Regions from separate parts of the Paraburkholderia sp. GAS448 genome, predicted to be linked through region 1. Evidence: predicted binding sites of a transcription regulator. Region 1 holds the regulator's gene; each other region holds the start of a gene.
What was found. Region 1 encodes FNR, which switches genes on or off when oxygen is low (the NO sensors DNR and NnrR bind a similar motif). Its sites were predicted from a motif close to TTGATNNNNATCAA; they were not measured.

Region 1 (7,141 bases):
TTCCGCTTGTTCGAGCGCCGCCGTGGCCGCTTCGCCCGCCGCTGTGGTGGGCGGCTCGTCGAGGAAACCGGCGCCCACGTCCACGAGTTTCGCCGCATGCTGCACGACGCAAACAGCCGTCACCGTGGCGTCCGTCACCTGCGCCAGCTTCACGGCCTCGTCGAGCGCGCGCTGCGCGGATTCACTGCCGTCGATCGCGGTGAAGATTCGTTTGTACATGACCGCCTCCTGGGCTTACGCCCGCTTTTGTTGATCGCGCGGATTCAACGCCGCATAAGGGAATTCTAGTCTGCGAGACATCGAACGCCGCAGGGTTGACGAGGATCAGGGGGCCACCAGTTCTGCACGAAGCCAGGCGAAAGGGCGACCCTCCCCCGCGCACGTTATATGCTTATACGCATTGGCAGGCCAGGCTTAACGAGGCAGAATCAGACGAAAGCAGATCCGCGCCGAACCGCGACGGCGCCCGGGTTATCCCTGCACGCAGCCATGTTGCCACGCTGCGCAATGATCTTCTTCAGGCGGAGCCGCATGGCTGTACCCCGTAAAGAGCGTAGCTCCAGCGTAAGGCCCTGGCGGCTGCGCATCGCCGCGATTGGGCAACGGCCCGCGGTGGCCGCAATCGCCGCGTTGGTGGCCGGCATGGCGGTTGCCCTCGCGGCCTGGCAGTTCGTCGGGCAGCAGGCGTCACTCGCCGAGCGTGGCCGTTTCGAGCACCGTGCGACGCGCCTCGCGCGCGACGCCCAGCGCGACCTCTCCCATTGCGCAGACCTTCTGCGGGGCGCACGCGGCTTGGTGGTTGCGTCGCCAGGGCTTACGCCGGATGCATGGCGCGAGTACGTCGACCGGCTCGATCTCGCGGGCACGATGTCGGCGGTTCGCGCACTGGCTTACGCCGACGTGAAACCGGAAGCGCTCGCATACCTTCCGGATACCGCCAACCGTAGCGCGTCATCCCCAGCGCCCGCGCCTGCCGGCAATGCGACAGCCGTTGCCCTGATCGCCCCCGCGAGCGACGACCTGCCGTCGCCCGGCGATGACCTGATGCGCGACCCATCCCGGCAGACCGCCGTGCTGCGTGCCGTCGACACCGGGGAGATGGCGCTCAACGCGCTCGCTGCGCCGCCCGGCCGACCGTCCCACGACGCCCGCACCCATATCGAACTGTACCTGCCGGTGTTCCGCACCCGCGCTACCCCGCTCACTCCGGGCAGCCGGCGCGCAAACGTGGATGGCGTGCTCGTTGCGATTCTGGATACCGAACGGCTCTTCGACCAGACCATGGCCGGGCAGAAACGGATCGACCTGCAGGTTCTCGCCGGTACGCCCGCGACCCGGATTTACAGCTCCGAACCGGCTGGCGACGATGTCGCCGACTCATCGCCGCCCGTTCGGCACATCTCGACGCTGGACTTTGGCGGCGAACCGCTCACGCTCGTCTACACGACGAGCGAACACCAGCTGCGCGCAGCCACCGGCGACGCGGATTCGATCGTGCTGCTGGTCGGGCTGGCGGCCGCCGCGCTGCTTGCTGCCTTCGCGTTTCTCATCGCCCGCGAACGTGCCGGTGCGGCTCGCGCCAACCGTGAAGAGCCGACCCGCTCGACACTCAACGAAGCGCGCATGATGGGCATCATCCGTTCGTCGATGGAAGCGATCATTACCATCGATGAAAGCCAGCGCGTCGTCATCTTCAATCCGATGGCCGAGCGGCTGTTCGGCTGCTCGGCGATGGATGCGATCGGCTCGCCGCTCTCCCGGTTCATCCCCGAGCGGTTTCGTGCCGCCCATGCGCGGCACGTCGACCAGTTCGGCGTGACCGGGGTATCGGATCGCCAGATGGGCCGGCAGCGTGTGCTGTTCGGATTGCGGGCGAACGGCGAGGAATTCCCGATCGAAGCGTCGATTTCGCAGATTCGCGACGCGACCGGCAAGCTGTACACGGTGATGCTGCGCGACGTGACGGAACGCGTCAAAGCCGACAATGCCCAGAAGCGCTCACGCGAAGAACTGCGCGAACTGTCCGCGAACCTTCAGAATGTGCGTGAAGAGGAAAAAACCCGCATCGCCCGCGAGTTGCACGATGATCTCGGCCAGCAGTTGACGGCGCTGAAAATGGATCTCTCGTCGGTCGAGATGGCGCTCACCGCTGATCCCGCCTTAAGGCCCGAAATTTTCAGGCAGTTGCACGGCATGCGCCGGCTGATCGACGCGACGGTCGCATCCGTCCGGCGGATCGCCGCCGACCTGCGGCCGGTGATGCTGGATGACCTCGGCCTGATTCCGGCAATCGAATGGCTCGCCAGCGATTTCACGAGCCGTTACGGCATCGACGTCGAACGCCGCATCGAAACCGGCGAGACCCGCTTCACGCGCGACGGCGCGACGGCGTTGTTCCGCATCGTGCAGGAAGCGCTGACCAACGTCGCGAAGCATGCCGACGCTACACTCGTCATGCTGACAATGCGCATCGAGGACGCGTCCTGTGTGCTGCGGATCGTCGACAACGGACACGGCGCGGGCGAGCGCGATACGCGGGCGGAGAAGTCCTTTGGCCTGCTGGGCATCCGCGAGCGGGTGCATATGCTGGGCGGGTCCGTCGAAATCGACACAGCGAACGGGAAAGGCTTCGCGATCACGGTCACGTTCCCGCTACAGGCGATAAAACTCGAAGAGGACCCGCCATGACGAAGGTGCTGATCGCCGACGACCACACGCTGGTGCGTGATGGCCTGCGGCATATCCTGCAGAACGCAAGCGGCTTCGAGGTGGTCGGCGAGGCAAACGACGGCGCGAGCACGATCGCGCTGATCCGCGGCACGCAAGCCCACGTGCTGGTGCTCGACCTGTCGATGCCCGGCCGCAACGGCGTCGAACTCATCAGGCAGATCAAGGACGAAAAGCCTGCCTTGCGCATCCTCGTGCTGACCATGCATGCGGAACAGCAATATGCGGTGCGTGCCTTCAAGGCTGGCGCGTCAGGCTATCTGACGAAGGAAAGCGCCAGCGCCGAACTGGTCTCGGCGGTCACGAAGGTCGCAAGCGGCGGCGTCTACGTGAGCCTTGCGATGGCGGAGCAGTTTGCGCAGAGTCTCAACGAACCGGTCGATACGCTGCCGCATCAGCGTCTGTCGGACCGGGAGTTCGATGTGTTCCGACGCATTGCGGCCGGCCAGACGATCTCCGAAATCGCCCTGGAGCTGTGTGTCAGCGCGAAGACAGTCAGCACCTACAAGACCCGCATCCTTGAAAAGATGCAGATGCCGCACGAAGCCGCGCTCGTGCGCTATGCGGTGCGCCACAAGCTTTTCGGCGAGGACGACGAGATCTGATTGCCGTGGGTACCGGCGTGGTTTGGCTGCCGCGCTGCCCGAGCAACCGGGACGCTTCCAAAGCGGCATTGATCGGTCCTCTTTTGTAGGCATTTCCCTACACACCTTCCGCGCCGCCTACGCCAACTTCATACACGGACGATTTGTTTTCGGGTCGGTGCCTCCCATACTGCAGCGCATGACCTGCGATATTCCCGATAACGCGAACGCGTCGTTTCGCACCGCCTGCATGGCCTTCGGAGCGCACGACTTCTTCGACAGATCCAGCGAGTTCGAGCTGACCCGCGACACGATCGAGCACATTGCGCGCGAGCATTTCGCTCGCACCACCCAGGAACGAGGAGCACATCATGTCTGACGTAGCCGACTACCCCGTCGCCGCGCCGGTTGCCCTGCCCGCAGCGCCGGTATCGCCCGCACCCTGGGTAGCCAGCGCCGCAAACAGCGCCCTGCGGCCGGCCGCGCGCTGCTCGACCTGCGCGATGCGCGCGGTCTGCATGCCGCAAGGCCTCTCACTGCTCGAACTGCAACGACTCGACGCGATCATCTGCTCGACGCGCATGGTCAGGCAGGCAGAGGCGCTCTATCGCGCGGGCGATGCTTTCCAGAGCATCTACGCGGTGCACGCAGGGTCGTTCAAGACCGTCGTCATGCATCGCGACGGACGCGAGCAGGTGACGGGATTTCATCTCGCGGGCGATGCGCTCGGTCTGGATGGCGTGAGCACGGGCCATCACAGCTTCGATGCGATCGCCATCGAAGACAGCAACGTCTGCATCATCCCGTTTCACCTGCTCGAATCGTTGTGCCGGGAGGTCAAGGGCATTCAGCAGCACGTGCACCGGATGATGAGCAGCGAGATCGTCCGCGAATCCGTCCTGATGATGCTGCTCGGCACGATGTCGGCCGAGCAGCGCGTCGCAGCTTTCCTGCTCAATCTGTCGGCCCGGCTCAAGGCTCGCGGCTACTCGTCGGCGGAGTTCAACCTGCGGATGACGCGCGAGGAAATCGGCAGCTATCTCGGCATGAAACTCGAAACCGTCAGCCGCATGTTCTCGAAATTCCAGCGGGAAGGACTGGTCGATGCGCGCGGCAAACAGATTCGCATCCTCGATCCGGAAGGACTCGAGCGGGTTTGAGCCTGTTTGTACGCGTCGAGTGACCTCCTGCGATACACGGCGATATCCAGCGGCACGTCGACGCGAAACCGGCAGACGCGCCATCCGGGCGGCGAAGCGTCCGTCCGCTTCTGCGTCACCTCATCGACAGGACTGCCGCGCCGGCCAGCCGTCCCTCACGCAGGTCTGAGAGTGCCCGGTTGGCGTCGCCAAGCGGATAGGGCGTTGTCGTAATGACAAGGCGCTTCTCGCCCGCCAGCTTCATGAAAGCCGCGCCGTCTTCACGCGTCAGGTTCGCCACCGACACGACGCGCCGCTCGCCCCACAAGAACGCGTATGGAAACGACGGAATGTCGCTCATGTGAATTCCGCCGCACACGACGATGCCGCCCTTCGCCACCGCCTTGAGCGCAACCGGCACCAGCGCGCCCACCGGGGCGAAGAGCAGCGCGGCGTCGAGTTCCTCCGGCGGCTCGTCGCCGCTGCTGCCGGCCCAGCTCGCCCCGAGGCTCAGCGCGAGTTGCTGCGCGGCGGTGTCTCCCGCGCGGGTGAAAGCATAGACCGTGCGCCCCTCGTGACGCGCAACCTGTGCGACGATATGCGCGGCCGCCCCAAAGCCGTAAATGCCGATGCGCCTCGCGTCACCCGCCATCTTCAAGGTCCTGTAGCCGATCAGGCCCGCGCACAGCAGCGGCGCGGCTTCCACATCGGAGTACTGAGGCGGCAGGTGAAAGCAGTAACGGCTGTCCGCCACTGTACGTTCTGCGTAGCCGCCATCGATCGTGTAGCCCGTGAAACCCGGGTCGTCGCAGAGATTTTCGTGGTGTGAATGGCAATAACGGCAGTGTCCGCAGGTGCGCCCCACCCACGGCACGCCGACACGATCGCCCACGGCGAAACCGTCGACACCCGCGCCGAGCCCGGCGACCGTGCCGACGATCTCGTGACCGGGAATCACCGGTCGCTTCGGATCGGTCAGTTCGCCGTCGACCACATGCAGATCCGTGCGGCAAATCCCGCAGGCGTGGATATCGATCAGCAGCTGCCCCGCAGACGGCATCGGGTCGGATACGTCCATCTCGCGTAGCAGCGCCGAGTTGCCGTCGAATACCATCGCCCGCATGGTTCGCCTCCTGAACGGCCTGCCTGAATGGCCTGCCTCAGCGGTTTGTCCGCACCCCAGAAAGGCGCGCTGCGCCAGCGGCCGCGGCGACCGCCCGGGGAAATTCACTGGCAGAACCTGAAAAACCCGCTATGCAGAAGCACCGGCTTGCCTTCGACTTCCTTCAACATCCGCTCAGCCGAATGTTCGATTGCGGACCGGTGTGCTTCGAACGCGCTGAGCAGATCGTCTTCGCGCAGCGACGCCGCGCCGAAATGATCTTCAAGCGCCTCTGCCGTCACGGCGCATTGAACCCGCTTGCCGTCTACCACAGCCGTAAAGGCAACCACGAGATCCCTCGCGCAATACTCTGGCATTTCCGGCGGAAAATGAATATGCATGACCCTCGCCTCGCACTATGCGTGGCCCTGTGACGCGCCAGCGGTTCGGCCCGGACACCGGCCATGCTGCATGGCGAGGCCGCCGTCGCCACGCGCGACGTGCGCCTTCATACAGCATAGCCCGCCGGTGCTGCACTGCAAGACATGGTGCCGGGGCAGGCTTGAGCCAGATCAATCGCTCCTCGGCGCCCGATGATCGTGTGCCCGTCATGGGGCGCGCGGCGGGCCAGTTTCGGCCCGCAAGCGACGCGCGCTGGTGGTTGGTGCACGCATGTCGATCGCGTTGATCACTGCATGTTCTGCCACACGACCGACGCCCCGTTCCTCGCCCCGTCGTTCCAGCAGATCGCCGAGCGTTATCGCAAGGTGCCCAATGCGCGCCTCATGCTCGAAAACAAGCTGAGGCTCGGCGGCAAGGCGCATTGGGGCGACACGGCGATGCCGCTTCCCGCCGACCGCGGCGGCCCGATTACGCCTGAAGACGCCCATACGCTGATCGTGTGGGTGCTGAGTCAGTGACATCGCGGCCGCAGCCTGCCTGCGGCCACAGAGGTGTCTGCGCGTCAATGTCAACAGGGTCCGGGGACTCAGTTTTGTCTCAAAGTGCAGGCTGCACTTCACGCACCAGCAGGACGGGGCACGTCGAGAACCTGACGAAACGCTCAGCGACGCTGCCGATCACCATGCGCCGCACGCCCCGCCGGCCATGCGTGCCAAGCACGACGAGATCGGCGCCGACACGTTGCGCCTCGCGCTGCAGGCAACTGGCGGTGTCCTCGGAAAGACCGTCGGTCTCCACAACCTGCGCCGCACCGTCAACGCCCTGCCCGTCCATCAGCTTGCGAGCCTCCTCGAGCACCCGCTCGCCGTCGATCCGCAACGCCCTCGTCAAGGCAAGCGGGTCAAACTCGCCCGCATAGGCGAACGTCGTGGAGCTGTCCACGACGTAGACCGCCGTGACCTTGCCGTGCGCGAGTAGCGCCATGCGAATGGCTTCGCCCAGGGCGCGTTTCGACGATTCGCTGCCGTCCAGTGCAACCAGGATATGTTCGTACATGTTGGTCTCCCCACGTTGGGTCAGGTTAGCCAGCCGATCCAAAGATGCGTCGCGACAAACGGGTCTGGCGGGCCTGTCCCGCCTGTCTGCCAGTCCGCCGTCCGCGGACGGCTGTTCGAGCCGTCGCACCG
Region 2 (7,141 bases), on a different contig from region 1:
GGCGATCTTCATCACATAGCTGTGTTCCGTCGTGACCAACCGGCAGGCTCCGCCACCTTCCGATGCGCTGAACCATTTGCCCGCGTCGGCATGACCGGCCGGGAATGCGCGGCCATCGCGCTCGACCTGCCAGCGGCCGTCCAGAAGAATCCAGAAGTCGTCTGCCCCGCCACACTCCGCGATCACCGTGTCTGGTTGCGCTTCCCATTCGCGCGAGTGGTCGATGGTCCAGCGTAACTGCTGCGTGTCGAGACCCGTGAAGAACGGTGTCTTTCTGAGCAGATATAAATACGTCGTCGATGCTTTCATGGTGTTGCCCTCCTCTCCTGCACGGGTCGACTGGCCGCACGCGGCGGCCAGCCACAGCCAGGCAAGCAGGACGCCGCAAACGATGCGCCTCGCGTCCATCACGCTCTCACGTTCGCTTCGAGCAGATCGCCCATCCCGATCCGCTTCGCGAACTCGATCCGCACGCGCTCCGAGACTTCGAGTACTTCCTTCGCGCCATCGCCGACGAAGTCGATCACCGAGCGCATCGGGCGCATGCCTTTTTGCAGTCCGACGATGCGCACCACTTCGTCCGCCACCGCTTTCGGATCCGCGTCGGGCGGAGTCAGCGCCGTCAGACGCGCGCCGAGCTGGTCCATTACCCCGTCGTAGCGCGAATAGGCTTCGGCCGTCGCTGTATCGGCGGGCTTGCCGGCGCTCGGGAAGTGGTCGGTGCCGCTCGTGAAGGCGCCCGGCACGACAATCGAGGTCTCTACGCCAAAGCGCGCCAGTTCGTACGACAACGTCACGGCCAGCGAATCCATCGCCGCCTTGGCCGCACCGTACGGGCCCATGAACGGAGGGAAACCGCCTTTGGTCGTCGTGCTGCTGATCCACAGCACGAGGCCCGACTCCTGCTGGCGCATGTAGGGCAGCACCGCGCGGTTCACGCGTTGCGCACCGAACAGGTTGGTGTCGAACACCTTCATCATCTCTTCAGGCGTGAACGCCTCGGACGGACCGACAACAAGGTGTCCCGCGTTCTGCATCACGACGTCGATGCGGCCTTGCTCACGCACGATCGTCGCAGCGGCCGCGTCCGCGGACGCCTGCGAGAGCACATCGAGTTCAAGCGGGTACAACTGGATGTCCTTTTGCGCAGCGAGTGCGCGGAGGTCGTCGGCGCGTGCCTTGTTGCGGCCATCGACATCGCGCATCGTCGCGTAGACGATGTGCCCCGCTTCGGCCAGCGCCTGCGCGCTCAACTTGCCGATGCCCGTACCCGCGCCCGTCACCAGGATGACTGATTTCATGTTGGTTCTCCGATTTATTGAGGTTGGCTTGATCGAGTGTTTCGGCTTCAGGCCACGCCGCCATTCGCACGCAGGATCTGGCCATTGACCCAGCCCGCGTCAGCGCCGACGAGGAACGACACCACCGATGCGATGTCTGCCGGCTGGCCCAGACGCTGCAGCGGGGGCATCTTCGCGAACGTCTGGATCTGCTCTTCGGTCTTGCCGTCGAGGAAGAGTGAAGTCGCAATCGGCCCCGGCGCGACAGCGTTCACGGTGATATTGCGGCCACGCAATTCCTTCGCGAAGACGTGCGTGAATGCTTCGACGGCTGCCTTGGTCGCGTTGTAGACCGCGTAGCCGGGCATGTTCAGCGCGAGCGTCGTGCTCGAAAAATTCACGATGCGCCCGCCGTCGTTCATCCGTGCGGCTGCTTCGCGCAGCGTGTTGAAGGTGCCACGGACGTTGATGTCGAAGGTCTGGTCGTACAGCGCATCCGACGTGTCGGCGAGCGGCACCGTCTTGAGCACCCCGGCGTTGTTCACCAGCACGTCGACCTTGCCGAGTTGCTGTTCGGTGGCCTCGAACATGGCGCGCACTTCGTCGGCGTTCGCGACGTCGGCCTTCACGGCAATCGCCTTCGCGCCTTGCGCCGTGAGTTCGGCGACGAGCGCATCGGCTTCCTTCGAGCTCGACGCGTAGTTGATGGCCACCGCGAAACCATCGCTGGCAAGACGCTGCGCAACCGCTGCGCCGATGCCGCGCGATGCGCCGGTGACGATGGCTACCTGGCTGTTCTTGTTCGTGTTCATGATTCGCTCCGTTTCAGTGGGTGATTCAGGTGGTGAGTGGGTGAAACGAATAGTGGATCATTCGAACCAAAAGATAATTGGCATCAAACTGTTATCATCGTTCCATTCACTTTAACAATTCGTCCACACGAGCGTCCCATGGACCGTTTCCAGGAAATGCAGGTTTTCATCCGCATCGCCGAGCGCAGCAGCTTCACGCGAGCCGCCGACGACCTGCAGATCCCACGCGCCACCGTCACCAACCTGCTCAAACGCATGGAGGAACGGCTCGGCACGCGGCTCCTCGAGCGCACGACGCGCACCGTGCGCCTCACCCACGACGGCGAGGCGTTCTATCGCCGCTGCGTGCGGCTCGTGGCCGACATGGAAGAAGCCGAAGGCGCATTTCGCAACGTGGCGCCCAAGGGATTGCTACGCGTGAACGTGCAGGGAACGCTTGCGAAACACTTTGTCGTGCCGGCGCTGCCGGACTTCCTCACGCAGTTTCCGGACATCGAACTGCATATCGGCGAGGATGACCGGCTGGTCGATCTGGTGCGCGAGGGGATCGATTGCGTGCTGCGGGCGGGGACGCTGCAGGATTCGTCGATGGTCGGGCGGCGCGTCGCGTCGATGGAACAGGTCACCGTGGCGAGCCCCGCCTATCTCGCGCAGTTCGGCGAGCCGGCCACACTGGAGGCGCTAGAACGACATCGCGCGGTCAACTACATCGCGAGCGGCTCGGGACGCACCTTGCCGCTGGAATTTACCGTCGATGGTCAAGTGATCGAGATGCAGCTTCCCTCTGTCGTCTCGGTCACAGGGGCGGACCTGTACACGGGCGCCGCCGTGGCAGGCCTCGGAATGGTTCAGGTGCCGCGCTACCGGGTATCCGGCGAGCTATCCGCCGGGAAACTGAAGATTGTGCTCCGCGACTTCCCGCCGCCGCCGATGCCGGTATCGGTGCTGTATCCGCAGAACCGTCAGCTTTCCTCGCGCGTCAGGGTGTTCGCGCAGTGGCTGCGCGATATTTTCGAGGCGGCGGGATGACGCGTCGTATGACGATCGGGTGGTGCAAGGCATCTTCGGGTCACCTCGGAACAGAGGACCGCAAGGATGGCGAGGTCGGCACGAACCTCCTTATCGCCTCGGCAAAATAGTCGCCGAACCGGCTCCCGCCGATAGCAACCTGCACCGCCAGCACTCAAAAAAGAACGGTTGAGCCGATCGAGCAGTCCATTGAGATCGTCCAGCATTCATGCTGGACGGGCCGACGCCTAAAGTGTCCTTCCGTGCAGAACGCTGCTGCCGGAGGTGAACCGGTGATGGCGGCGAAGCCATTGGCAAACACACGCGATGCCCGAACTCTGCGCGAATCATCCAGAGATCACCGCATCGCGTTTTTCCTGCCTTCGGCATTCGTCGCTACGGCAATCTCGTCGAGATTCTGCGGATACGGATAGTCCAGCCCAAGCAGCTGCCGCATCGTCGGGCTCGCTCCGTTCACGAACGCTTCGCCCACCATCGCGCGCAGATCTTCCATCGGCTTCACGAACTTCGGCAGGTACTGGATCAGCACCGCACTGCGATCCTGGGCGCTGTGATTGGGCATCGCGCAATGCCAGGTTGCGCCGAAAAACACGATGGCGTCGCCCGGATCCGCCTCCATACGCTCGCACCGTTCGAAGAACCGGTCGGCCTCGCCCGGATAGCGCAGTTCGTGCTGCGTGTGCGGCACAAAAGCTGTTGCGCCGGTCTGTACCGTGAAGGGATCCAGCGGGATCGTCACCTGGGCGTTAAGCGGAAACGATGTGTTGATGCCAGCCGGAAAGGTGTCCGGCTGGTGGTAGTCCCAATACGGATAGTCGATATGCGGCTCCTGCCCGGGACCATCCGGCAGAATCCGGTTGGCCGCAATCGACCCCATGATGAAGCCGGAGCCAAGAAAAAGCCGCATTGCCTCGACAATGAGCGGCTCTTCGGCCATTTCGGAAAACACGCTGCCCTTCGCGAGCAGATTCCACACGCGCCGCTGCAGATGCAGGCGCTGCTCGGCAGCCGCCTCTCCCTGGAAATGCGTCACGGTCTGCGCGTGATCCTCCGAATGCGCCATCACCGTGCGCCGCGCGTCGGCAATCTGGCTTTCACTAAAGAGCCCGCGAATGCGGATGGCGCCAGGGCCACGCATCAAGGCTTCGACGATGACTCTCGGTGTGACCGAACCGGCTTCGACACTGTTCACGCCTGTCTCCCTGGGTGTACGCGAACTGCTGTCGCGTTCCCATCAAGCATAGAAGAGGAGCCGGCATTAATGCAAGATTAATTGCACGGGCTTTTTTGTATGGAATTTATTTTCCATTTCGGACGCCTCGCCTGGCGCGGACGGCCGCGTGGTTTGATGGAAATCCATCATTATTTGACGTGAAGATGCGGTTCCCATCATCTACCTTTGTCCCAACGACAGGCCCGCCGGCAACACCTTGCTGACGGGAAGTTCGCAAACACCCCCTATAGGCAGGAGACACCCCATGTCCTCGACTTCCCGCGTCGACGGCGGCGCGACCACGCAGAGCGCCAGCGACCAGGCCTTTGGCGACGGTATCGGCCAGCAGTGGTATCAGCCAGCCATCCCGCGCACCGTGCTCAAGGAGTTGATGAAGCGCAGCGATGCCGAGGGGTGGCGCAACTTTGGCCTCTGGCTGGCCTTGCTGCTCGCCTCCGGCGGGGTGGCGGCGATGACATGGGGAACGTGGTGGGCCGTTCCGGCGTTCTTTGTCTACGGTACGATCTACTCGTCGAGCGACGCGCGCTGGCACGAACTCGCGCACGGCACCCCATTCAAGAGCCGCTGGGCGAACGAGGCCTTCTATCACCTGTCGTCGTTCATGACGATTCGCGAGGGCTACTGGTGGCGCTGGAGCCACGCGCGGCATCACACGCATACCTACTTTCAGGAACGCGATCCGGAGATTCAGGTCGCGCGACCGACGAAGGTCTGGCCCATCGTCGCCGACTTCTTCGGCCTTGTGGGCTGCTCGCTGGAGATCGCCAAGATCGTGCGCCACGCGTTCGGCCGGGTCGATGCATCCACCGACGCATTTCTGCCCGCCACCGAAAAGCCCAAAATGATCTGGTCGTGCCGCATCTATCTGGCGGTGATCGTTGTCACGATCGGTCTGGCGATTGCGATGCGCAGTTTCCTGCCGCTGATGTTCATCTGGGCGCCACGCTTTTACGGCGGCTGGCTGCATCAGTTGCTGGGTCTCACCCAGCACGCCGGGCTCGCGGTCAACGTGAAGGACCACCGGCTGAACACCCGCACGGTCCATATCAACCCGGTGTTCCGCTTTCTGTACCTCAACATGAACTACCACCTCGAACATCATCTGCTGCCGATGGTGCCGTTCCATGCGCTGCCGCGTCTGCACGAAGCCATCAAGCATCAGCTGCCGCCTGCGTATCCCAGCCTCTACGCGGCTTATCGCGAGATGCTGCCCGCCCTCTGGACGCAGCGCTCCGACCCGCACCACGTGATCGAACGGACACTGCCGGTTAAAGACACCACGGGCACGACCGACACCCCACGCGGCGCATTCACTGCGCAATCGAACGTCTGAAGCCTGCCCGCAAACTGCCAAACGACTGCCAGCCAGGGAGCCTCCCATGAGCATCGAAACGAACAATGTGAAGTGGGTCGCGGCCTGCGCGACCGGCGACATCGACGAAGAAGACGTGATCCGCTTCGATCATGCGGGCGCAAGCTACGCGGTGTACCGGATCGCCGAAGGGTACTTCGCATCGGATGGCTGGTGCACGCACGAGCAGGCCCATCTCGCCGATGGCTTCGTGGTGAACCGCGAAATCGAGTGCCCGCTGCACCAGGGACGCTTCGATATCCCGAGCGGCAAGCCGAAGAGTCCGCCGGTCTGCGTGCATCTGAAAACGTACCCGGTGCGCGTTGAAGGCGGCAAGGTGCTGCTCGGCGTACCGGCGCAGGACCCGTCATGAAAAGCCTTCCCGCGATGGTGATTGTCGGCGCCGGCCAGAGCGGCGCGCGCGCTGCCCACGCGTTGCGCGACAACGGCTGGGATGGCGGCATCACGCTGCTCGGCAATGAAGCGGTAGCGCCCTATGACCGCCCGCCGCTTTCCAAGGCGGTGCTGCTTGGGCAAAAGACCACGGCGCAATGCGCGCTGTACGACGAGGCGTTCTATCGCGAGCAGCGCATCGATCTGCGCGTCGACGCACCGGTTCAGCATATCGACCGCGCAGCGCGCCAGGTGGTGCTGCAGAACGATCACCGGGTGGACTATCACCGTCTGCTGATCGCGACGGGCGCCGCACCGCGCCGGCTGACCGTGCCGGGTGCGACGCTCGGCGGTGTGCATTGTCTGCGCACCGTTGCGGATGCAGGCCAGATTGCCGGCGAACTGTCGCCCGGGCGGCGGATCGCGATTATCGGTGCAGGATTTATCGGACTGGAGATCGCGGCCACCGCCATTGCACGCGGTTGCGAGGTCGTGGTGATCGAAGCAGCAGCGCGCGCGTTGATGCGTGCCGTGCCCGAGGTTGTTGCGGCGTATCTCGTCGAACGTCATCGACAGATGGGTGTCGACATACGCTTTGCCATGCAGGTCGACCGGATCCTCGGCGAGCGCCGTGTGAGCGGCGTCAGGCTCGCGGACGGCACCGATATCGCATGCGATTGCGTCATCGCCGGGATCGGCGTGAAGCCGCGCACGGAACTCGCGGAAGTAGCCGGCATCGACGTCGCCGATGGCATCGCCGTGGACGACACACTGCGCACCAACGACCCGCACATCTTCGCGGCAGGCGATGTCTGCTCGTTTCCACATCGGCTGTTTCGCCGGCGCATGCGCCTCGAATGCTGGAAGAATGCCGAGGACCAGGCGCGCATCGTCGCGCGCAACATGCTCGACCGCGGCGAGACGTATTCGGAAGTGCCGTGGTTCTGGTCCAATCAGTACGACATGACGATCCAGATCGCAGGCATGCCCGCGTTCGGCGTCACCACGGCAGTACGCGAAACCGGCGCGGCGTCGAAGATTT
Region 3 (7,141 bases), on a different contig from region 1:
TGCTGTTCTGCAACATCTCCGCGTTGGCGCGAGCGTGTGGCAACTCGATGGGTCCCGCTGACCCGTTCCGTGCATGGTGGTTCGTCGTCGACCGAGGTTGTAAAATCGAAAGCAGACGCAATATGCCTCTCCACGATGCGAAGCGGTGCGGTGGGGCGATGAATTCTGGAGAACCCCGTGGCGATATCCCATCTTTCATCCGGCGAAACAATGAGCGTGCTCCCGCTGCGCGAGAGTCTCGAGCAGACTCAAACCACGGCGTTGTTCAGGGAAGCGCAACTCGAAGTCATGCGGCTTGTTCTGCCGGCCGGTAAAGGGATGCCCGAGCACGCAGTGAACGGTCCGATAACGGTGCAGTGCATCGAAGGCGAAGTGAACTTCAGCTTCGAGAACACCCAGCGGCTCATGCGCGCAGGCGATCTGCTTTACCTCGCGGCCGGAGTCCCCCACAAGCTGACCGCGATCAGAAATGCGTCGGTACTTGTCACGATCGTTCTGCAGGAACCCTCTGCGTCGCCGGTATGAACGATTCCCTGCCGTCGATGGATGCCGCATGATCCGCATGTCAAAACCAGGCGTTCGCAAGTGAACAGACCCGCGTATCCGACCCTCGACGCGCTTCTCGCCGACGTGCGAGCCTGTCGTGCTTGTGCAGAGGTTTTGCCGCTCGGTCCAAGGCCCATCGTGCGCGCGGCGGTCGACGCCCGTATTCTCATCGTCGGTCAGGCGCCCGGGGCGCGGGTACATGCCACGGGCATTCCGTGGAACGACGCCAGCGGTGAGCGTCTGCGAACATGGCTCGGCGTCGATGTGACGTCGTTTTACGACGAGTCGCAGTTCGCGATCATTCCAATGGGCTTCTGCTATCCAGGGCGAGGCAGCAGCGGCGACAAGCCGCCGCGCCGCGAGTGCGCGCAATTGTGGCTCGACAGCCTGCTGGAAAAGCTTCCAGAAATCGAGGTGACGCTATTGATCGGGCAATATGCGCAGCGTCATTTTCTCGGCAACCGCCGCAAATCGTCGTTGACCGAAACAGTCAGGGCATGGGCCGACTATGCGCCAGCCTTCATTCCCTTGCCGCATCCATCGCCGCGCAATCAGGCATGGTTCAAGCACCACCCGTGGTTTGAAAGTGAAGTGCTGCCGACGCTTCGCGCAAGAGTCGAATCGATCACGGCACGTATGGCAGATCACGTCTGGTGAGCCGTATCGAAGCGTCGGTTTGAACGGAGCAGGCAATGCCGCACACGAACCGCAAGAGTCTGAAAATTTTCATCCGACGGGCGTATGACGATCCGACGCAGGAGGATGGTTACCGCGTGCTCGTCGACCGGGTCTGGCCACGGGGACGCAGCAAGGAGACGCTCAAGCTTGACGAGTGGGTGCGCGAACTTGCGCCGGGCACGGAACTGCGCAAATGGTTCGGGCATGATCCGCAACGATGGGAAGCGTTCCAGCAACGCTACCGCAGCGAACTGGATAGCGAAGAGATGCAGGCGCGGATGCGACAACTTCTGAGCGATGCGGGCGGACAGCCGATCACGCTCGTGTATGGCGCGAGGGATGAAGAGCATAACCAGGCCATCGTGTTACGCGACGTGCTTTTGCGTCTCTCTGGAGGATGACCCCAGGTTTGCCTGATTCGCACACAGTGTTCAGGAACAGCCAGGCACACAACGCGCCTGGGCCTGCTCCGCGCTTTTCTATGCCGCTACCCACACCTCGCCATTCTCCACACGGGTCGCGAACGCGCTGACCGAGTGCTCCGGGTCTTCGAGACACTCACCTGTACGCAGGTCGAAATGATGCTTGTAGATGGGCGAGGCCACGACGATGCGTTCGCCGAGGTTCCCCACGAGGCCGCGCGACAGGACCGCCGCCTGCGACACGGGATCGTAGTTGTTGATCGCAAACACGCGGCCGTCGCCATCGTCGATATGGAATACGGCGACCTGCCCGCCGTTGACGAGCGCACAAACGCCTGTGTTGGGCACGATGTCGTCGAGTTTGCACACGGAAATCCACGAATCCTGGATGCGGTCATCGTTCATGATGATGTCCTCAAGAGTGTTCAGGCAGTCTCGGCGACCACCGGGATGGGAAACTGTCGGCTCTGCCGCTCGCCGGGCGTGGCCGGGCGAATCTGGCCGCGCTCCTCGACGAACGTGACGGTATCGTCGCGTGCTTCGCTGTTGACGAAATGACGGAAGCGCCGGCGTGTCTCCGGATCGGTCACCGCCTTCTTCCATTCGCATTCGTAGGTGTCGACGACAAGCTGCATCTCCGCTTCCAGTTCAGCGGCAAGCTCGAGCCTGTCGTTCACCACGACGTCGATCAGATAGTCGAGACCGCCTTCAAGGTTGTCGCGCCATACGCTGGTGCGCTGCAGGCGGTCGGCGGTACGGATATAGAACATCAGGAAGCGGTCGATGTAGCGAAGCAGCGTTGCCTTGTCGAGATCGGAGGCCAGTAGCTCGGCGTGGCGAGGCTTCATGCCGCCGTTGCCGCACACATACAGGTTCCATCCCTTTTCGGTTGCGATAATGCCGATATCCTTGCCTTGCGCTTCCGCGCATTCGCGGGTGCAGCCCGAGACCCCGAACTTCAGCTTGTGCGGTGCGCGCAGGCCTTTGTAGCGGTTCTCGATTTCGATCGCGAGGCCGACGGAGTCACCCACGCCATAGCGGCACCACGTCGAACCGACGCACGACTTCACGGTGCGCACCGACTTGCCGTACGCGTGACCGGATTCGAAACCCGCGGCGATCAGTTCTTCCCAGATCAGCGGCAGTTGCTCGACGCGCGCGCCGAACAGATCGACACGCTGGCCGCCCGTGATCTTGGTGTACAGGCCGTATTTCTTCGCGACCTGGCCGACCGCGATCAGCCCCTCCGGCGTGACCTCGCCGCCTGGCATCCGTGGCACGACCGAATAGGTGCCGTCGCGCTGGATGTTGGCGAGATAGTAGTCGTTCGAATCCTGCAGGGCGGCGTGCTCTTTCTTCAGCACGAATTCGTTCCAGCACGGTGCGGCAGGTGTCGTCGATCGCGATGCCGCCGCGCGGGCCGACTTCGAGATCACATGCGCGTGCGATCTCGTCGCGCGGGCGGATGCCAGCGGAAAACACGATCATGTCGGTGTCGAGATGAGTGCCGTCGGCGAACTGCATCCGGTGCGCGCCCGACTCGCCATCGACGATCGCCAGCGTGTTCTTGCCGGTGTGAACCTGGACACCCAGTTCCTCGATCTTGCCGCGCAGTACCCGCGCACCGCCTTCGTCCACCTGTACCGCCATCAGGCGCGGCGCAAATTCGACGACATGCGTCGCGAGCCCCATGTCGCGCAGCGCCTTGGCGCATTCGAGTCCGAGCAGACCGCCACCGACCACCACCCCGGTCTTCGCGCGGGCGCCGCATGCCTGCATCGCTTCGAGATCCTCAATGGTGCGATAGACGAAACAGTCCTGACGATCGCGTCCCGGCACCGGCGGCACGAACGGCGAGGAGCCCGTGGCAAACACCAGCTTGTCATAGGAAAGCGTCTCACCTGTCGAGAGGGTCACGGTGTGCGCCGCCCGGTCGATCGCCACGGCCTTCGCATCGAGTTTGAGCACCACATTGTCGCGATCGAAGAAGCCTGGTTCGACAAGCGACAGATCCTGCGCGGACTTGCCGGAAAAGAATTCGGACAGGTGAACGCGGTCGTAGGCCGGGCGCGGCTCTTCGCACAGCACAGTCACGTGCAGTGCGTTCGCGGGGTTGTCCGCGAGGCATTCGAGAAGCTTGTGGCCAACCATCCCGTGGCCGATCACGATGATGTTCATGACAGGGGTTTCATCCGTTTCGAGTGCTGTTCGCGACATCATTTCCGCCCGGCAAATAAAAAGGCGTCCCGCGGACCCGGTCGGAAGAGACCAGATTCGGGGGACGCCGTTGTCCAGAAGCCCGTGTAAAAGCGACGACTTTTGCTGCATTCCAACCGGACCGACTTTGGTCCGGCGTGTCGAAATATGCAAAGGACATGCCAGGCCGCAGGAAGTGCGGCGGACGCGCCATGCGCGGGCAGGGGCGGCTATCGACGGGCCCCGTCGGTTTGCGGCCGCCTGATTCATGCTGATGCGACAGGGCACAACGATGGTGCGACGCAGCACATTCTCCGTGCAGCGTGCAGGGCGATCGCTGGGCGTGCTGCCCGTAACAGGGCGGAGACGGCAGATGATGGCCGGGATGTTTCGCGTGACGCCAACGTGGGCGGCACGAGGCGATCTACGCCGCAGCGCGGGCCTACGGTTCATGGCGGCATCCGGCCGCTATCAACGTCGTTGTGGCGAACCTCTTGTGGTCGGCGGTGCCCTCACGATCTGGCCTGGATATTGCCTTTGTCCGAACGTCCGGCAACGATGCCGGCGTACATGGATGTAAATCACCCGTGCCGCATCGGGCACGGACAACTTCAGGACAACGGCGTCCCCTCGTTCAACCAGACGAGCGGATGCCGTTTTTTATTGAGCGGCGCGTTCACTCGACCGACCGGAAAAGGGAATCACGATGGAAATGGGCAAGGTCACTCTACTCAGCGCGGGTCCTGGTGACCTGGACGTCCTCACGATCAGGGCCACAAAGCTGCTGGCCACGGCCGATGTCGTGCTGCTCGACGATCTGGTCAATCCAGAGATCGTCTCGTTCGCGCCGCAGGCCCGCGTGATACGGGTGGGCAAGCGCGGCGGCTGCAAGTCGACACCACAGGCCTTCATTCAGCGCTTGATGTTGCGCTACGCACGCGCCGGCCGCCACGTGGTACGCGTGAAAGGCGGTGACGCACTGCTGTTCGGACGCGCAGGGGAGGAACTGACGGCGCTCCGGTGCGCGCAGATCCCTGTCGAAATCGTCAACGGCATTTCGTCCGGATTCGCGGCGGCAGCGGGCCTTGGCATTTCGCTGACGCATCGCGATCATTGCCAGGGCGTGACGTTTGTCACGGCTCACCTGCGCGACGACAGCGAGCCGGACTGGGCGGCACTCGCCGCGACGGGCACGACGCTCGCCATCTACATGGGCATGAGCCGCATCGAGGGTCTGTGCGCTGCGCTGATGTCGGCCCTGCCAGGCTCCACACCTGCCGCCGTGGTTCAACTGGCCGGCACCGCGGACGAGCGGCACGTACTGGCGAGACTCGACACGATCGCCACGACCGCACGCGCAGCGGGCCTTGGCAGCCCGGCCGTCATTCTTGTCGGCAACGCGGTCGGCGAGGCGGCCGGGTTCGCAGCGGATCCGGCCATTGAGGATACGATGCGCGAATTGCCAACCCAGTCCAACGTCGCGCGCTACGTACCACAGGCGGTCCTGCGCAGCGCCTGAGTCGCACCTCCCATCGCGGAACGCGCGTTGAGCAGGACGATAGGGCCATGGCGGCAGCGCGAGGCGTCGCGGCTTCTACGACGGCGATTATTTGCCCGCGCCGGTCTCATTGACGCAACTGAGCAAAAGCTTGCTGCCTGGGGCGGTTCCAGGGCTCATCGTGGCGTTGTGAAATTCAGTGTCGTTGCACCGCCATTCGACAAACAGGTCCGTCCGGCATCGCGCAGCCGGTCGGGCGGAAGCCGGCCTTGCGAGGGTGTACGGGCAGGTCCCGCGCCGATCGCACGCGCGTGCGAAGTCGCGAGTCGCATTGCCACGCGGTGCTCCGCAGTTCCCGCCATCGGTCGCAGACACGATCGTGATCGTGCGCGTCTCTCCGGCTGCGCCAGCCGCGAGAGCCATCAAGAGCACGGTCAGCGGGACGCGGCGGATATGCCCGACAAGGGCCGATAACCTGCCGCCTGGATAGCCGGTTTCCATGTTCACCGCGCCTCCCTGGGCAACAGCGTACATCCAGATCGCACCCGAGGTTCACGCAGCTCAGCCTGCCGGGCATGGTCGGGACGCTCGTCGGCGCCCGACCTGCCGGATATCGGTTATCGCGTCGCAGACACCATAACTGGAGGCGCTGCTCGAACTGCCGCTCGAGCACGTCCGCCATTTTTCGCAGGATGTCGGGCAATAGCAGTTGCGCGTCGAACGATCCAGCGATCGAATACCCGGACCCGGACTCGCCACCAATGATGACGACGGCGGCACATCTTGCATCCGTCGACTGCCGGACGTTGTCGCAAACACGGTCGAACAGCCCGGCCGAGTCACCGTCGGCCATGACCTCTGGAACATGCCTGTATGTCATCCGGTCCTCCGTGAGCCACGCCGCTGGTGTGTCAGGTTCGCTCTCCTTCAGCAGGAGTCGGCCGCTCCGGATCCACACGCACGGGCAGACGACAAAGCCTGGCGCCGGATCGCCCGTCGCGAAGCATGTGTTTCGCGACGGATGACGACCTCGACCGGACGCTGGAGCGAAAGCCGCCGTTCCAGTCGTGCGGGCCGTGAGGGTTCTGTCACCTCGTCCTTGCCAAGATACGCGTACCGGCCGTTTTGCGCACCATTGAGCATGACATCGTCGGAAAGGAAGCGCGCGATCAGGCAGGTAGCCAGCGCGCCAAAGCCGAACGCACCGATCGAAGCCGCGATGATGAATTGCATGTCGAGTCCTGTCGGGTTTCCGCCAATTGTGAGGGTAGGTGCTTATATAGTCCAAGACGGGTTTGGAATAGAGTCGATAAGAAAAGCTTATGGAAAGATTTTGATACTTCGTCATATCCGCTATCTGCTTGCGGTGGCCGAGCATCGCAACTTCACGCGTGCGGCCGATAGCCTGCATATTTCGCAGCCCGCGCTTTCGCAGCAGATTCGCCAGTTGGAGAACGACCTCGGTGGCGAGCTGTTCGACCGGAGTGGCCGCGCGGTGCGGCTCACGGATTTTGGAAGCGCCTACATCGAATATGCGCGCCGCGCGCTATTGGACCTCGAGGCGGGGCAGCGTGCCTTGCACGATGTCCGGGACCTGTCGCGCGGACAGCTAAGGCTCGCTTTCACGCCGACCTTCACCGAATACCTGGTGGCGCCGGTGATCGATCAGTTCCATTCGGCGTATCCCCACATCGAGATCGAGATGACAGAAATGTCGCTGGACGCCATCGAAAGTGGCCTGGGCGGCGATCGCGTCGATCTGGCGATCGGATTTACGGATATCCGCTCGGACGATATCGAG
Region 4 (7,141 bases), on a different contig from region 1:
CTGAAGGCCAGGACGCCGGTTCCTGGGCTGTTTCTCACCGGGCAGGATGTAACAAGCCCTGGTGTCACCGGTGCCATGATGGGCGGCGTGCTCTCCGCAGCCGGAATCGCTCATCAGATCTATTCCCACCTTCGCTAAGACCGAAGCGCCGGCCTGCCTGGTATCCCCGTGATTTCTGTACAAATCACGGGGATACCAGGTTCAAAGAAGATCAGATCGCGTTTGCACTGACGGCACTTCGGTGCGGGCTTGATCAGGATCAACGGAGACGCGTTCAGCTGCTCTCGCGCTCAACGATCAATGACTAGCATGGAACCATAAAGGCCATGAAAGGGGGCTGAAATGCAAGCCGCTCATCATTTTCATCTGGAACTGCGGCACGCAACGATGCCGACCTATGTTGCCAGCTATTTGTTTCCCGTTGTGCTGCTGGCCTACGAGGCTCATCGGGTTGGGAGATGGATTTTCGATTACGGGATGAACTTCGCCAACTTCAGGTTCATGGGTTACGAGTTCCTGCTGATGCTGGTCTTTGTAGCGCTTCAGGCGTACTTTGGCGCTGTTTTCCTGATTGGCGCGTGGATGAGTCGGGATCACGATTTCGAACACCGGGTCGCCAATGTGCTGGCCGGCCTCGGCTGCTCGCTGGCGATCATCACCTTCGACCTGGCGTTGCAGTATGCGCTTTAGTGCGAGTTGTCCGGGGGTCGACCTTATGGACTCTGCAGGCAACGCGATGGGGCAATCGCTGCGCTTCGCGACGGGTTCCCGGCGACACCTCATGCTCGTTCCCATCACCTGCAGAGATTCCGGCCGGTGACGGCGACGTAGATTTCGTCAGCGCTGCGTTACCGATGGCATGGGGCCGGGAACCAGCGTTGCGCAACACCGAAGAGGCCATGGCGGGTAACTGCACCGAACCGGCGTGCGAGGTCGTGAGTTTCGATCATGGGTTGTTGCATCGCCAATCCGGATCCGGAAGAGAGAAATCTGACGGCGTTAAAGGGAGCCCCTGTTCGCGGCCAGCTTCCAATCTATTGCCTTTGACGGCCGTTCGATTGATCCTGATCAACCATGGTGCAGGATCGTCAAGCCGGCCGTCGGGGACAGATGACCGGCCAACGTCACAATACGATCGCGCACTTCGACACCGACACCGGCTGCGTTGATCGCTGGGTCGAACTCAAGCTCCTGCTCGACATCCTGTTTGAGTTGCCTGTCGGTCTTCATGATTTACCTCCGAAGTCTGCGAGCGTAATCTCACTGTGAGCGCCCTGCGCAAGACGGGTTCATGCAGGGTTGTCTTCCCTTTGTCAGCCTGTTCCCCGTGAGTGCCCGGCGATTGATCCGCATCAAATGCCGGTGACCTGCGCGGCGACACGCTATCCGTGACGAGGCAATAGCGCCATTTCGCGCGCCCGACATGCGCTCTGACGGGCACGGTTCACAGAATCCGGTCATCCGCCTCCCGAATTCGACACGCCCGGCATGCTACCGTCCGGTGCCGCAGTGATCGGCGCGCGCTGTCGGAATTCGCAGGGCCGGAAGCGCTCTCACGCAGGAGTAGGCATGTGGTACGCGTGGCTTGAAGCACAGCACAAGCTGCTGCAGATGCTCGGCGGATGGCCTGTGCGTTCGGACGACGCTAGCCGGTTGACGCAATTCCCTGGTGCATCGCCTGCTGCCGGCAGCTCCGGCTGGCTGTCCACCGCGTTCGGACCCGCGCCAGAGCCGCCGCCTTTTGGCATCTCGTCAGTCCGGATCGGTCACAGCGAAGTGCCAATCATCGAGCGTGTGATCGACAGCACGCCATTTTGCGCACTGCGCAAGTTCACCCGTGCCTCCACCCCGATGGCGTCTCCACGCCCCGGAAACGGGCTCGAGCCGATGGAGATATTCGTATGCGCTCCGCTCGCCGGACACCACGCCGTGATGCTGTGTGAAACCGTCGAATCGCTGTTGCAATGCGGCAACGTCTGCATCACTGACTGGACCAACGCGCGTGACGTGCCGTGCACCGATGGTCCATTCGGCCTTGACGACTACGTCCTCACCATCGAGCGCTTTTTACAGTCGGCGGGCGCCGCCAGTCTGCACGTGCTCGCTGTGTGCCAGGCGACGGGACCTGCGCTCGCGGCGACCGCGCTGCAGGCAAGCGCAGGCAAAGCGACGCCGCTTAGTCTCACGCTGATGGGCGGACCGATCGATGCTCGCCTGAACCCCACCAGCGTCGACCGGTTCGCCCGCTCCCACAGCATCGACTGGTTTCGCAACACCGTGATCGACACCGTCCCGCTGCCCTACCGGGGCGCGGGACGCCGGGTCTATCCAGGTTTCATCCAGCACGCGGCGATCGTCGCGTCTCATCCTGAACGTCAATGGGCCGTTCAGTCGCGCTACTGGGCAAGCCAGTGGTCGGGCGACCCGGAAGCCATCGCTCAAAGCCTGCATCGGCTCAAAGAGTACACAGCGGTGCTCGATATGGCCGAAGCGTATTTTCTTGACATGATCCGCGTCTTTTTTCATGAAATCCGACTTGCACGGGGGACCTGGCAAGTCGGCACGCGCCACGTCCGGCCGCAGGATCTGGCTGCCCCCGCGCTGTGTACGGTGGAAGGGAGTCGCGACACGATCACTGGCGCGGGGCAAACTCATATCGCGCACACACTTTGCAGCGGTATTCAGGAGACAGCACGTCGGCAATTGACGATCGCCGATTGCGACCACTACGACCTGTTCACAGGACCGAGATGGTCCCAGCTTATCTATCCCGCGCTCGTCAAGTTCTGGCAGGCACACCAGTAAGGATGCACCGCGCCTGTATCAAGGCACCATCAAGGCGGGGAGAGGTCCAGCGCCGCCTGTGCTGCCTCGTAACCTCGCTGCTGGAGCTCGCGCACTGTCGTTGCCGAAAGCATGAAGGTTGATCCGGCGTCTGATCAGCTCTTCGGCAGCCGGTTCATTTTCCGTCAGAAGTTTCAGCAATGTCTCGCGATCGGGCACTTCGCATTCGAGCAGCCGCCTCGCAATGCGGTCCAGTTGCTCGCGCCGCTCAACGAGCGTGCGCACGACGCGTGCGTGTGCTTCGGCGAGGACCCTGCGCACTTCGTCGTCGATAAGCTTCGCCGCGTTATCGCTGCCAGTTGGCGCCGTCATGATCGAGATCAACCGGCGTTACGTGACGCAGACACCGGAGCGACGGGGCAGGTTCGCTCACAGGCCGAACCCGCCACGCTCAGACAGCTGATGTGTGCTAAACCCTCCCCGTTTCGGAAGATGCATCGCTGCGTACGAGCAGGACGGGGCACGTCGCCATGTGCAGGAGGCGCTCGGCGACGCTACCCAAAATGGCTTTACGTAATCCGCGCTTTCCGTGTGTTCCCATGACGACAAGCTCCGCGCCCTGACGTTGCGCGCAACGCTGCAGGCAATGTGCAACGTCATCGGATCGATCGTGCGTTTCGTCGATTTCCGTATCGCATTCGACGCCCTGTTTGGCAAGCACCTCGCGCGCCGAATGCAGAACCCCATGACCGTCTGCGTGCAGCACGCGGCCGAGGGCTTCCGGATCGTAATAGCCTGCATATGGAGAAAGCCCCCATTTGTCGACCACATACACGGCGTGTACGCGCGCCCCTGAGAGCACAGCGACCCGGCATGCCTCGTCTAGCGCGCGTCGTGATGGATCGCTTCCGTCTATGGCAAGCAGAATCTTGCTGTACATGGTGGTCACTCTCCGCAAAAAGCGTGCTCTGCGGATCTCAACCAATGCTCGCAAGCCAGGAGGGATCCGGATCCAAGGCTCGCCGCATCCCTGTTCGGGCGTAAGGACTTATGAAAGGAGCGGCGGATATTCGACGCACTCCGCTCACGACGAGGCATCGCTATTGTGCGTCCCCGATGGAGCCAACACTTGATGTCTATCAAACTTATGTCGCTCCACGGGGTTTAGATCATACGATTTGCAAGCCGAAACAAATTTTTTCTCCGTTGATCTGCGTCAAGCAACATCGTCACTGAAAAGGCGAGACTCATCGTACGCGCCGCGATTGGCTGCCTCCATGATGCCCGGGCTGTGGCCGAGCACAGCGTGTTCGCGGACGACCCCGGTTAGCGTGCCCAGCTTGTCGAAGGCTGCCGAAACCGGCGCTCGAAGCGAAGGGGGTGCCATGACACTGGCGGTCAATCTCGATGGCGTGCGCGACGTGTACAGGCTCTGCTTTGTGTGCTCACCGTGGGCGCATTTTACGCGTCGGCGGCTCGATCTCCAGTGGGGAACCGCTGGGAGCTGACACCTTGCGACGTGGATACCGGCGCACCGTATAGCGACAGTCCTGATCAGATCCTTAAAGTCGCCTTCGTACTGATCGAGAAGCCCAACCGAACTGCTAACTTTCCGTCTCCGGAATCGTTTCGACGATCATAGAGAATAATTTGCCGAGATCGTCTTCAAGTTTTACGCCGTCGAACGGATCACGATTTGCTCCAAAGGCGGCGTCGACTTCCGCCCAGTCTTCGTTTGTCAGAAGACGTCTGGCGGCTGGCAAAATTAACGTCTCTTCCATACACCGGTGGTCTGCATAGAACTCTGCATAGTCATCCACCACGGCTCGCAGCTCCCGAAGTGCCGGGGCGCCCTTCAATTCATACCGGGTCAGCGCGTGCTCGATATTTCTCAACTTCATGTCACCTCGAGCGTGCTGGGACTCCAGTTCCGTAAGGACGTAGTCAAATTCATCCGTCCGGTCCCGCAGCGGCGTAAACAGGTAACGATCCTCTTTAGGATGATGCACCTGCTGAGGGTACTCGCGGATGTAATAGAGCATCGCCCGAAGCACCATGAGGCCCGGTACGGGTGCACCTGCCGCCAGGAGACGCACAAAGCGCCGCATGCCCTCTACCACAGTCGACATCTGCTCGTGTTCATGAAGGATGACGGTTATGGCACTACGCGGTCCCAGAGACTGCATATCAAACTCCGCAGCAGTACATGAAAAGCATCGGCGAATCGATTTGCTGCTTCACACCAGAAACATGAGCAGGAAGCTGTGCCGATACCTTAATGCTAGTCATCCTCCGCTCGACATCAAAGCGCACTAACGCCACTGCCTTGATGGAGATCAACGGTTGCGCGGACATGGTGGCGCATGGGGTCAGCGCCCGTCGACCGCAGGAATTGGCAACCGCCTATCTGGATTGAAGATAGGCGGTAACGGCCTTGGCCTGCTCGGAATTCAACGTATGAGCAACGGCGGTCATTACGGGTGCGTTGCCGCGGGTACCGTTCTGGAAAACCTCGATCTGATGCAGCAGATACCACTGATGTTGCCCTGCGAGGCGCGGAATCGTACCGGCCCCCTGGGCCTGCGCGCCGTGGCATGAAGCGCAGGCCGGCACGCCCTTGTCCGGCACGCCGTGTTCGAAGATTTCCCGCCCCGTGGCCATCAAGGTGGGGTCACCCGCCGCGCCCCGGGTTGCGGTCTGATGCGAGTAATAATCGGCCAGTGATTTGACGGCTGCCTCGTCCAGCAGTGCGGCTAGGCCCCACATATAATCGCGGGCGGCGGTTTCGCCACGCGCGTGTTCGCGGAATCCCTTGAGCTGGGCTTCGATGTATTCAGGTGTCTGGGCGTTGAGCTTCGGAAACATCGGCGATTCGCTGCGCCCGTGTACGCCGTGGCAGCCAGAGCAAATCTGCCCGGCAATGCGGGCGCCATCCTCGGCGTGTGTGAGGGCTGGTATCAAGGCGATGCCAGCGGCGGCAAGTAGCGCGACCGCGGACATCCGGGGAGCAAATATCTTTTTCATGGACGTTCTCGTGAGGCTGAGCGGATTGAAAATATCAGTGGCCGGGCCATCTGGTCAGCATATGAGCTATCCAGGCTCCGCGCGCAGGGAAACTTGAAGGCTGACGTGCGGTTTCACACATACGAAACGGCGCGGGTACTGTTCCCCATCAAACTGGAGGGCAACGAGGGGTGGGTCGACGGCACCAGTCATGCGCTAAAGCGTCGACTGCGTCCTGCGCGCGGGGGAGATCTTCGATCAATCGCTTGCGGCGCGACAGATCGGCGCCGTCAAGCAGATTCTGTGCGCGACGCCGGCGTACTGGGACAAACACGGGCGGCCTTCGCATCCGTCTGACCTCGAGCATGGCCATGTCGTCATCCGAACCATCGCTTCGCGAACCAACCGGCCCTTTCCGATTGTGGTAACGAAAGATCGTGAACGCGTGGAAGTGCAGAATCGGCGCGGACTCACCTCGAACGAGATCATGGCGTGTCTGACCATGAGCCTGGCCGGTCTCGGTGTCGTACACGCGTTGACGTTTTCCGCCACTACACACCTTCGAAGCGGCGCGCTCGAAGCCGTCCTGAACGACTGGGTATCGGATCCCGTTCCCGTTTTCGTCGCGTATCAGCCAAACCGGCACCTGAGCACGAAGGTTCGCGTGTTCATCGACTGGCTCGCCGCACTGTTTGCGAGCAATGAATCGACCGCGAAGAGCGGGCGCGGCGCGAAGACGTAGCGGCTATCGCTTGACGTCAAACGCTTAACGGAAATCGCTCGATGAAGAAGACCGCTTGAAGGAAGTGCGAAAAATACAGAACCTTCGACCGTCTTCATTTAGCCGGCACGTCGATCTTATTTCCATCGACGGAGACGATCCCGCCGGCGGTCTTGATGATCGGATGTCAGCACGCCATCGCGCGATGAGTGCCACACCCGAATATATCGGGAATGATTGCTTGCCTGGACTCCAGGGAGGGTCGATGGCAGGCGCGAGTGGCCAAGGCGCGTGCAGCGCGACATCTAGAAGGAGGTTCTTGTGAAATCGTTGATTATCGCAGTCGCAACCGTATCGGCTTTTGCCGTCCCGCTCGCCGCGTTCGCACAATCGGATGCAACGCCGACGCGCGCGCAGGTGCAGGCCGAACTGCAGCAACTCGAACAGGCCGGGTATCACCCCGGCGTCGAAGACCCCAACTATCCCGCGAACGTTCAGGCAGCCGAAGCGCGCGTGTCGATCGAAAACGGAGCGACAGGATATGGCGGCGTGATGCCGGGTTCATCGGCGTCGGGGTCGCGTAGCGGCGTTCCGCCTGCCTCTGACGAAGTGTTGAAGCAAATCTATATGGGC

Region 2: the regulator FNR is predicted to act here: its motif matches at 4,467-4,480, upstream of P3T23_RS23000 (fatty acid desaturase).
Region 3: the regulator FNR is predicted to act here: its motif matches at 4,414-4,427, upstream of cobA (uroporphyrinogen-III C-methyltransferase).
Region 4: the regulator FNR is predicted to act here: its motif matches at 3,991-4,004, upstream of P3T23_RS10225 (universal stress protein).

The regions. Positions count from the first base shown of each region.
Region 1 covers NZ_JBNDKT010000008.1:38,227-45,367, forward strand. Annotated here, with positions in the region: gene P3T23_RS16815 (universal stress protein) at 1-219, opposite strand, end outside; gene P3T23_RS16820 (PAS domain S-box protein) at 532-2,688, shown strand; gene P3T23_RS16825 (response regulator) at 2,685-3,332, shown strand; gene P3T23_RS16830 (hypothetical protein) at 3,355-3,690, shown strand; gene fnr (fumarate/nitrate reduction transcriptional regulator Fnr) at 3,683-4,471, shown strand; gene P3T23_RS16840 (zinc-dependent alcohol dehydrogenase family protein) at 4,587-5,573, opposite strand; gene P3T23_RS16845 (DUF1488 domain-containing protein) at 5,678-5,953, opposite strand; gene P3T23_RS16850 (c-type cytochrome) at 6,146-6,472, shown strand; gene P3T23_RS16855 (universal stress protein) at 6,552-7,010, opposite strand.
Region 2 covers NZ_JBNDKT010000013.1:9,959-17,099, reverse strand. Annotated here, with positions in the region: gene P3T23_RS23025 (hypothetical protein) at 1-408, opposite strand, end outside; gene P3T23_RS23020 (SDR family oxidoreductase) at 408-1,301, opposite strand; gene P3T23_RS23015 (SDR family oxidoreductase) at 1,349-2,092, opposite strand; gene P3T23_RS23010 (LysR family transcriptional regulator) at 2,231-3,121, shown strand; gene P3T23_RS23005 (phytanoyl-CoA dioxygenase family protein) at 3,459-4,313, opposite strand; gene P3T23_RS23000 (fatty acid desaturase) at 4,600-5,688, shown strand; gene P3T23_RS22995 (non-heme iron oxygenase ferredoxin subunit) at 5,735-6,079, shown strand; gene P3T23_RS22990 (NAD(P)/FAD-dependent oxidoreductase) at 6,076-7,141, shown strand, end outside.
Region 3 covers NZ_JBNDKT010000051.1:5,512-12,652, forward strand. Annotated here, with positions in the region: gene P3T23_RS42315 (cupin domain-containing protein) at 178-525, shown strand; gene P3T23_RS42320 (uracil-DNA glycosylase family protein) at 547-1,203, shown strand; gene P3T23_RS42325 (DUF488 domain-containing protein) at 1,239-1,625, shown strand; gene nirD (nitrite reductase small subunit NirD) at 1,704-2,051, opposite strand; partial or broken gene P3T23_RS42335 (FAD-dependent oxidoreductase) at 2,072-4,295, opposite strand; gene cobA (uroporphyrinogen-III C-methyltransferase) at 4,555-5,361, shown strand; gene P3T23_RS42345 (hypothetical protein) at 6,268-6,573, opposite strand; gene cynR (transcriptional regulator CynR) at 6,674-7,141, shown strand, end outside.
Region 4 covers NZ_JBNDKT010000004.1:284,635-291,775, forward strand. Annotated here, with positions in the region: gene P3T23_RS10200 (hypothetical protein) at 1-138, shown strand, start outside; gene P3T23_RS10205 (hypothetical protein) at 343-690, shown strand; partial or broken gene P3T23_RS10210 (BON domain-containing protein) at 1,111-1,230, opposite strand; gene phaZ (polyhydroxyalkanoate depolymerase) at 1,570-2,805, shown strand; gene P3T23_RS10220 (hypothetical protein) at 2,824-3,156, opposite strand; gene P3T23_RS10225 (universal stress protein) at 3,254-3,724, opposite strand; partial or broken gene P3T23_RS10230 (hypothetical protein) at 4,170-4,360, shown strand; gene P3T23_RS10235 (hemerythrin domain-containing protein) at 4,389-4,970, opposite strand; gene P3T23_RS10240 (c-type cytochrome) at 5,188-5,808, opposite strand; gene P3T23_RS10245 (LysR substrate-binding domain-containing protein) at 6,023-6,529, shown strand; gene P3T23_RS10250 (DUF4148 domain-containing protein) at 6,830-7,141, shown strand, end outside.